DNA from 2 places in the Pseudarthrobacter sp. NIBRBAC000502771 genome. Region 2 is predicted to be linked to the other one. Evidence: riboswitches for the same ligand, from Rfam matches in the RefSeq annotation. Region 2 holds a riboswitch; the other holds the start of a gene.
The links. Region 2 has a riboswitch for glycine ahead of NIBR502771_RS02985 (methylenetetrahydrofolate reductase). Riboswitches for the same ligand answer to the same signal wherever they lie in the genome.

Region 1 (4,375 bases), 420 kb from region 2:
GTACCCGCGGATAGCCAGCAGCCCGGCCAGTTCGCCCTGGGAGCCCGCGTTGGGCTGGATGGACACCTGGTCATACCCGGTGATCGTGGTCAGGTCCGCTTCCAGGTCCGCGATGAGTTCGCGCCAGCCTTCGGTCTGGGAGTCCGGGGCGAAGGGGTGGATGGAGGCAAACTCCGGCCAGGAGATGGCTTCCATCTCGGCGGTGGCGTTCAGCTTCATGGTGCACGAGCCCAGCGGGATCATGGTGCGGTCCAGCGCGAGGTCCCGGTCCGACAGCTTCCGGATGTAGCGCAGGAGCTGGGTTTCGGACCGGTACGTGTTGAAGACCGGGTGCTGCAGGTAGTCGGAGGAACGCTCCACGGCGGCCTCCAGCACAAAGCCCTGGCCCTCGCCGCGGATCCCGGCAACGGTGGCGCCAAAGACGTCGGCAACCTCGGCGACGATGGCCGGCGTCGTGGTTTCATCCAGGGAAATGCCCACGGTGTCGGCGTCGACGGGACGCAGGTTGATCCCGCGTGCTTCGGCGGCGGCGACAATCGCGGCAGCGCGTCCCGGGACCCGGACCGTCAGGGTGTCGAAAAAGCTCGTGTGCAGCACCTCCACACCGGCACCCGCCAGCGAGGCCGCCAGTGTTCGTGCATGGCCGTGGGCGGTTTCCGCGATCGCCTTCAGCCCGTCGGGGCCGTGGTAGACGGCGTACATGGAGGAGACGATGGCCAGGAGGGCCTGCGCGGTGCAGATGTTGGACGTGGCCTTTTCGCGGCGGATGTGCTGCTCGCGCGTCTGCAGCGCGAGGCGGTACGCGGGCATCCCTGCGTCGTCCTTGGACACGCCCACCAGGCGGCCGGGCATGGAACGCTCCAGGCCCTTGCGGACGGCCATGTAGGCGGCGTGCGGCCCGCCGAAGAACAGCGGCACCCCGAAACGCTGCGTGGAGCCGACGGCGATGTCGGCGCCCTGCTCGCCGGGAGGCGTTATCAGGGTCAGGGCCAGCAGGTCGGCGGCCACGGTAACCAGCGCACCGCGGTCCTTCGCCGCCGCAATGGTGGCGGACTGATCCCAGACCCGGCCTGAGGCGCCGGGCTGCTGGAGCACGATCCCGTTGATCGCACCTTCAGGGAGGCCCTTGGACAGGTCGGCAACCTCAACCTCGAAGCCGAGCGCCTCGGCGCGGCCCTTGACGATGGCAATGGTCTGCGGCAGCACGTCAATGTCCAGGACGGTCTTGCCGTCGTGGGCGTCTTTGGTCTTGTTGGCGCGGCGCATGAGCAGCACCGCTTCGGCCACGGCGGTGGCTTCATCCAGCAGGGAGGCGTTGGCGATGGGCAGGCCCACCAGGTCCTGGACCATGGTCTGGAAGTTCAGGAGTGCCTCAAGCCGGCCCTGGGAAATTTCGGGCTGGTACGGGGTGTAGGCGGTGTACCAGGCCGGGGCCTCGAGGATGTTCCGGCGGATCACGGCAGGGGTGATGGTGTCGTAGTAGCCCTGGCCAATCATCTGGACCGCGGTCTTGTTCTTGGCGGCCAGCCGGCGCAATTCAGCAAGCACCTCAACCTCACTGAGGGCATCCTGCAGGCGGAGGGCCGTGTCCTGGCGGATGACCTTGGGCACGGCGGTGTCCACCAGGGAATCGACCGTGCCGTAGCCCACGGCTTTGAGCATGGTGTCGGCGTCGTCCTGGCGGCGTGCGCCAATGTGGCGGTCTACGAAGGTGGTGGAGGTTGGGGTAACCGACACGAAGGAACTCCATTTATTCAGGCGGCGCAGGGTACGCCACAGCTATTCGGGTCCCTCCCCGCTCTGTATTGGACCTGAGAGTTTCCGCGTCGCCTGCCTGCGCAGGAACCGCTTGCACCGTCGGTGAGCACAACAGCCGTTCCGCTTCCCCCAAGGGAGGCCGGACAACTGCCTGCTGCTTTCCAGAGGTGCCTCGCCGCGGCGGTACAGGGGCCTGCGAGATTCCTGGGGAGGATTTGCTCCTACGGCGCCTGCCTGTACTTCCGGCAGAACTCTCCCGCCGCAGATCAAAGGCTATTCATTTGTTGGATCATGACGGCCGGTGACAGCCCTCACAACTCTCCATTGTCCTACGCCAGAAGCCCTCCGGCAAATGGAAAACTACCTGCGGAGCCGTTCCAACGCGGCCAGGAGTTCCTCCACGTCAGCGGCTGCTCCGCCTTCCGGCGCAGGGCCCACGGAAAGCATGGCATTGAAGTACAAACCGTCACCCATATACAGGACAGCCCTGGCCAGGCCGGGCCCCACATCCGCAGCAATCTCGTCCAGCCACCGCTGCTGGATGGCGGCGAACCGGCGGCGGGTCTCCTCATGCGCCACCTCGGCAAGCCGCGTGGCGGCCACAATGACCCGGTCCAGAGGAGTATCCGCCCAGACAGAGGAACGGATGAAATACGCGGCGGCACCTTCGCTGGCCGAAGCCATCGCGTCGGCATCCGCCTTGGCCAACCCCTCAAGGCGGTCCAGCAGCACGGCGATGAGCGCTTCCTTGTTGGGAAAGTGGTAGAGGAGGCCACCTTTGGACACCCCGGCCTTACGGGCTACGGCGTCGAGGGTTGCAGCGCGCTCCCCCACTTCGATCAGCAGGGACTCGAAGGCGTCAAGGACCGCATCACGGGCTACAGGCTTTCGGGGCATGCCTTCCATCATGCCCTCCACCGGCAGGGAAGAAGGAATGCTTCGGTTTCAAACTATACCGTCCAGACGGTACAGTTATTACATGACGATCTCCATTCGCCCGGCCTCCTTACAAAGGGACAGCTCCGCCATGCGGCCACCGTGGCGGGATTGGCTCGCGTTGGGGCTGCTGATGTTTCCCGTGCTGCTGGTGGCAGTGGACAATACCGCCCTGACCTTCGCCCTGCCCGCCATCGCCCGCGCCCTGGAACCGACGGGCCTGCAGCTGCTGTGGATCGTGGACGCCTATCCACTGGTCCTGGCAGGGCTGCTGGTATCAATGGGAAGCCTCGGCGACCGGATTGGGCGGCGGCGGCTGCTGGTCGTCGGCAGCCTGGGCTTCGCAGGGCTGTCCGCCGCCACGGCATTCGCGCCCACCCCGGAGTGGCTGATCGCCGGCCGCGCGGCGCTCGGGTTCTTCGGCGCCATGCTGATGCCGTCCACCTTGTCGCTGATCCGGAACATTTTCCCGGAGCCCAACCGCCGGCGGATGGCCATTGCCATCTGGGCTGCCGGATTCTCCGGCGGCGCCGCCCTGGGCCCCATCCTCGGTGGATGGCTGGTGGAGCACTTCTGGTGGGGTGCCGTGTTCCTGGTGGCCGTGCCACTCATGCTGCCCCTGCTGGCGCTGGGGCCGGCCTTCATTCCGGAGTCCAGGGATCCCGCGCCGGGAAGAGCGGACATTCCCAGCGTCCTGCTATCCATGCTGGTCATGGTGCCCGCCGTCTACGGCGTAAAGTCAGTAGCCACCGAAGGTCCGGGGCCGGCCGGGCTGGGAAGCATAGCCTTCGGCCTGGCCATGGGCATTGTGTTCGTGCGGCGCCAGCACCGGCTGGAGCACCCGCTGCTGGACATGTCACTATTCCGCAACAGGGTGTTCAGCATGGCCATCAGCGCCAACGTTTTGGCCCTGTTTTCCTTCAACGGGTTCATCCTTTTCCTTGCCCAGCACCTCCAACTCCTGGAGGGGATGACACCGTCGGCGGCGGGCATTGCCATGCTCCCGGCCCTGGCAGCCACAGTGACGGCAGGGCTGGTGGTGGTCCCGCTGGTCCGGAAGGTGCGTCCGGGGTACGTCGTGGCCGCGGGCCTGTCCTTCAGTGCCGTCGGCTACAGCATGGTGGCCTTCGGTAACGACGGCGGGGGCCCGCCCCTGCTGCTGGCAGCATTGCTGGTCCTGGCGCTGGGCGTAGGCACGGCGGAAACCATCTCGAACGACCTCATCCTCGGCTCGGCCCCGCCGGCGAAATCCGGCGCTGCGGCAGCGATTTCCGAGACGGGCTACGAGGTGGGATCGCTGCTGGGGACCGCGGTGCTGGGCTCCATCCTGACCGCGTCCTACCAGCAGAACCTCCGGCTGCCGGCGGGGCTGGAGGCCATGCTGCCCGGAACCTCGCTGCACAACGCCAGGGAAACGCTGGCCGGTGCGGTGGACGCAGCCAACCTGGTGCCGGCACCGCTCGCCGGAGCCCTCAAGGACGCTGCGGCGGCCGCCTTCGATTCCGGCGTGCACGTTACGGCGGCAATTGGGCTGGTCCTCATGGCGACGGCGGCAGTGCTCGCCGCCGTCGTCCTCCGGAAAGTGCCCAAAGCGGCTTAGCGGAACATCCGCAGTATTGCCCGGACAACAGCCAGGCGTCCGGCGCGGCGGGATCCGCCGGCGCCGGACGCCCGTGTGGAC
Region 2 (4,375 bases):
GCTCATCAAAGCTCATGTCCAGCGAACGCCGGCCGAACCCGGCCATATCGCGGTAGCCGAGGTGCGCACCCACGGTGACGTCCAGTTCGTAGGCGGCCCGGCAACTGTCCAGCATGGTGACGGGGTCGCCCGCGTGGAGGCCGCACGCGACGTTGGCGCTGGTGGCCAGCTGGAACATCGCCGGATCGCCTCCCGTGGTCCAGGAACCGAATGATTGGCCTACGTCAGCGTTGAGATCCAAGGATGTTGCCTTCCAGGGTCAGGTTGTCAGGCCCGGCAGCCGCGGTCAGCTCCCCGGGGATGGTGTCCGGCATGGGTCCGAACGCCTCCCGGGCGTTCTTGGCCACTGCACGGCCCATCACGAGGTTACCGGCTCCGCCCACAACCGCCCCTATGCCGAAGGGCAGGGCCCGTCCGAACAGCGCGGTGCCCTGCCGCTTGAGCAGGTTCTTGAGGAAGGCGTTCTGGATCCGCTTCCGGACGCTGCCGAATCCCGGGATCGAGGACCTGGACAGCACGTTTCCCCAGACGTCCGCGGGCTTTGCTCCGCCGGCCGCCTGTCCGCTCAGGGTCCCCAGCAGGGCGGTTCCTTCCTCGCCCAGCATGATGGCCATGACCATGGTGCCGGCTTTCTCCGGGTTGGTGAGGCGAATGCCGTGGAGCTCGGCCAGCGACGTCGCATAGAGGGCTGTCGCCTCCAGGAAGCCAACCGTCGCGGCCGCAGACAGTCCCAGCGACGCGACAGTACCCACACCCGGGACGACGGCGGTAGCGCCCACCAAGGCACCTCCGCCGGCCACCGCCCTAAGGTAGTCACGCTCCGCGATGTCTGCGAGCTGCGCTGCGGTAGCCCGCGGATGCTTCTTCTGGAGCCGGCGGATATAGGCCACCACCAAGGGCCGCTGGACCTGCACTGCCTTCAGGAGCATGTTGTGGACGCCGGGCTTGGGCTTGCCCTCGGCATCGAACATTGCGTTATGGGCGGTTTCCTGTGCGATTCGTACTGCGGGATTGCTGCGCCTGGCCATGGTCACCTTCATTCAAATCGACCTGCAGCGGGTGGGCTGCCGTGCTTATCCATCCTATGTGGACAAACACTAAGCATGCTGAACTTTCCGGCCGGCACTTGGTTCTTCCCCGCTGCCCGTCCTTAGCTGCCGGCGCCCGCCAGGTTGTTGAACGTGTACAGGTGCACCCCCTCCACCACCCCGCGGCCCTCCAGCTCCGCAAGGATCGCCTGCGGTGAGTAGAGGCCGCCCTTGAGCAGGCGGCGGCCAAGCGGGCCCCTGCGATTCAGGAGTTTGAGGGACGGGCCCACACCGATTTTCAGTGCAGCACGGATGAGCTGCGCCCGTGGAACGGTGCCGGCAACTCCGGCCCAGACGGGCAGCCGCACCCCTTCCTTGCGCAGCGTTTCGGCGTACCACTGGATGCGGGAGGCCGAGAAGCACAGCTGCGTCACCACGGATGAGGCCAGATGCTGCTTTTCCAGCAACGCATCAAGCATGTGCAGCTCGCTGTGGCCGGGATGGCCTTCCGGGTAGCCCGCCACACCGGCCCGGATGGTGCCGCCGGACAGCTCGGCGAGGTCCTCCAGCAGCGGAAGGCTGCTGTCATAGGGCCCGGCGGGCTCCCCTGCGTCACCGCCGACGGCGAATACTTCGGTGATCCCGGCATCGTGGCAGTTCCGGACCACACCGGCCAGCTGCCCACGGCTTTCGATGCTCCGTGCGGCCAGGTGCGGGACAACCTCGAAGCCGAGGTAGGCAAGCTCGATGGCTGTCCGGATGGTCGGCCCCACACCTTGGCGCGGCAGGCAGGTCACCCTCAGGGCCGTGCCGGCGGGAGCGTGTGCCTGGACGAGGGCGGCAACGTCCTCGGTGGGATTGACCTGCATCCGGACGGGCAGCGCTGCCCCGGAACCGGAGGCCTGTCCTGCCGCGGGGATCGATGCGGCGGCTGGTGCCATGAGGGATCGAATCGTCATGAGGAACTCCAGGATTGGCCGGCCACGGGTGGCTCGGCATGGATCGGGTCCCTCCCCGCTCTGTATTGGACCTGAGAGATTCCGCAAACCCAGCCAGGGCCTGCTTGCACCGTCGGTGAGTACTGCCGGAGCAGCACTGCTTTCCAGAGTCGCCTCGCCGTGACGGTACATGGGCCTGAGAGATTCCTGGGGAGGATTTGCTCCTACGGCGCCTGCCCGGTGATGGCCGGGAGAACTCTCCCGCCACAGCTCGAAAGGCTGTATTCAAATGTGGTGCCACGGCGGCCGGCGCCTGCCCCTCCGCCCGGGAGGAGTGCAGCGCCGGCGGCGTGGATGGGCCTGCAACTAGCGGAGGATGACCGTCCGGTTGCCGGAGAGGACTATCCGCCCTTCAGCGTGCCAGCGGACGGCATTCGTGAGCGCCTTGCATTCGGCGTCGCGGCCAACCGTGACCAGGTCTGAAGCGGAATACGTGTGGTCCACCTCGATGACCTGCTGCGAAATGATAGGCCCCTCGTCCAGCTCCGAGTTCACGTAGTGGGCAGTGGCGCCCACCGTCTTGACACCGCGTTCGTACGCCTGGTGGTACGGCTTTGCGCCCTTGAAGCTGGGCAGGAACGAGTGGTGGATGTTGATGGCCTTGCCGCTGAGGCGCGTAGTGGCTTCATCGCTGAGCACCTGCATGTAGCGGGCCAGCACCACCAGTTCCACTGCGTACTGGTCCACCAGTTCCAGCAGGCGCCCCTCAGCTTCCGCCTTGGTATCGGGCGTGACCGGGATGTGGTGGAACGGGACACCGTGCCACGCGGCAAGGGGTTCCAGGTCCGGGTGGTTGGACACCACGGCGGCAATCCGGACGGGCAACTCACCGCTGCGGGCGCGGAACAGGAGGTCGTTGAGGCAGTGGTCGTATTTGGACACCATGACCAGGATGGGCTGCTTGCGGCCGTGGCGTTCGAGGCGCCAGTCCATCTGCCACTCCCGGGCCACCTGCTCAAAACCGGCCCGGAGGCGGTCGAGTTCCACCTCTACCTGCGCGGTGACGTGGATCCGCATGAAGAACCTGCCGCTCGCGCGGTCCCCGAACTGCTTGATGTCCACGATGTAGCATTCCTGCTCCAGCAGGTAGGCCGCCACCGCCTGGACGATGCCGAGCGCATCCGGGCAATGGAATGTCAGGACGAATTCCTTGCCCGTTTCCGGAGCCACGGCCTGGCGCTGCCCGGCCTCGGCCGTGCTGGCCTGCGACACGCGGGCTTCCGTGCCGATCACCGCTTGACCCGCTCTTCCCCCGCTTCTGCGGCGGCACCAGGACGGACGGCATTCCCGGATGCGGCGTCAGTGAAGTCCTGGTCTGCCTGTAGTTCAGCCTGGAACGTGGCGAATCGGGCCTGGTGTGCGGGCCGGCGGCGGAGGACGAACCAAGCGGCGCCCAGCAGGACGAACCAGACCGGCGTGACCAGCAGGGCCACCAGGGTGTCCGGCTGAGTGGTGAGGGTCCAGATCACGAAAGCGAAGAAGGCGAAGACAACCCAGACCATGGCAACACCGCCGGGCATTTTGAACTTCGATGCTTCATGCAGGTGCGGCCGGCGGCGGCGGAAGGCGATGTAGCTGGCCAGGATGATCGACCAGACAAAGACGAAGCAGACAGCTGAGACGGTGGTAACCATGTCGAAGGCCTTGCCCACGTCCTGGCCCGCATACATGAGGACGACGCCGGACAGCAGCAGCACGCAGGAGAGGAACAGTGCGTTCTGGGGCACCTTCCGCCGGGACAGTTTGCCAAAGACGTCGGGAGCGTCGCCTTCCTGGGCAAGGCCGAAGACCATGCGGGAGGTCGAGTAGATGCCGGAGTTCGCGGAGGACATCGCGGAGCTCAGCACCACGAGGTTGACGATGGTGGCTGCGGCACCCAGGCCTGCCAGCGAGAACATGGCGATGAAGGGGCTGTGGCCGGCCCTGAACTCGGTCCAGGGGGTGACTGCCATCAGGATGATGAGGGCGCCTACGTAGAAGAGGAGCACGCGGATGGGGATGGAGTTGATGGCCTTGGGCAGGTTCCGCTCCGGGTTCTTGGCCTCGGCGGCGGTGGTACCCACCAGTTCGATTCCCACGAAGGCGAAGACGGCGATCTGGAAGCCCGCCACGAAGCCCATGAACTCGTTCGGGAAGAATCCGCCGTGGCTCCACAGGTTGGTGAAGGTGGCAGGGCCGGCGTCGGACTGGAAACCGGTGAAGATCATGAACAGGCCAACGATGATCAGCGCAGCAATGGCAATGATCTTGATGAGCGCGAACCAGAACTCGGTTTCGCCAAAGGCCTTGACGGTGGTGAGGTTCAGCAGGAGAAGGATGGCTACGGTGGCCAGGCCGGGGATCCACAGG

Region 1: it holds a riboswitch for glycine, as region 2 does, so the genes downstream of both, gcvP (aminomethyl-transferring glycine dehydrogenase) here and NIBR502771_RS02985 (methylenetetrahydrofolate reductase) in region 2, are expected to answer to the same signal.

The regions. Positions count from the first base shown of each region.
Region 1 covers NZ_CP041187.1:201,276-205,650, forward strand. Annotated here, with positions in the region: gene gcvP (aminomethyl-transferring glycine dehydrogenase) at 1-1,737, opposite strand, end outside; glycine riboswitch at 1,930-2,027, opposite strand; gene NIBR502771_RS00925 (TetR/AcrR family transcriptional regulator) at 2,119-2,655, opposite strand; gene NIBR502771_RS00930 (MFS transporter) at 2,738-4,294, shown strand.
Region 2 covers NZ_CP041187.1:620,113-624,487, forward strand. Annotated here, with positions in the region: gene NIBR502771_RS02975 (LamB/YcsF family protein) at 1-241, opposite strand, end outside; gene NIBR502771_RS02980 (hypothetical protein) at 225-1,028, opposite strand; gene NIBR502771_RS02985 (methylenetetrahydrofolate reductase) at 1,151-1,987, opposite strand; glycine riboswitch at 2,141-2,240, opposite strand; gene purU (formyltetrahydrofolate deformylase) at 2,333-3,196, opposite strand; gene cycA (D-serine/D-alanine/glycine transporter) at 3,256-4,375, opposite strand, start outside.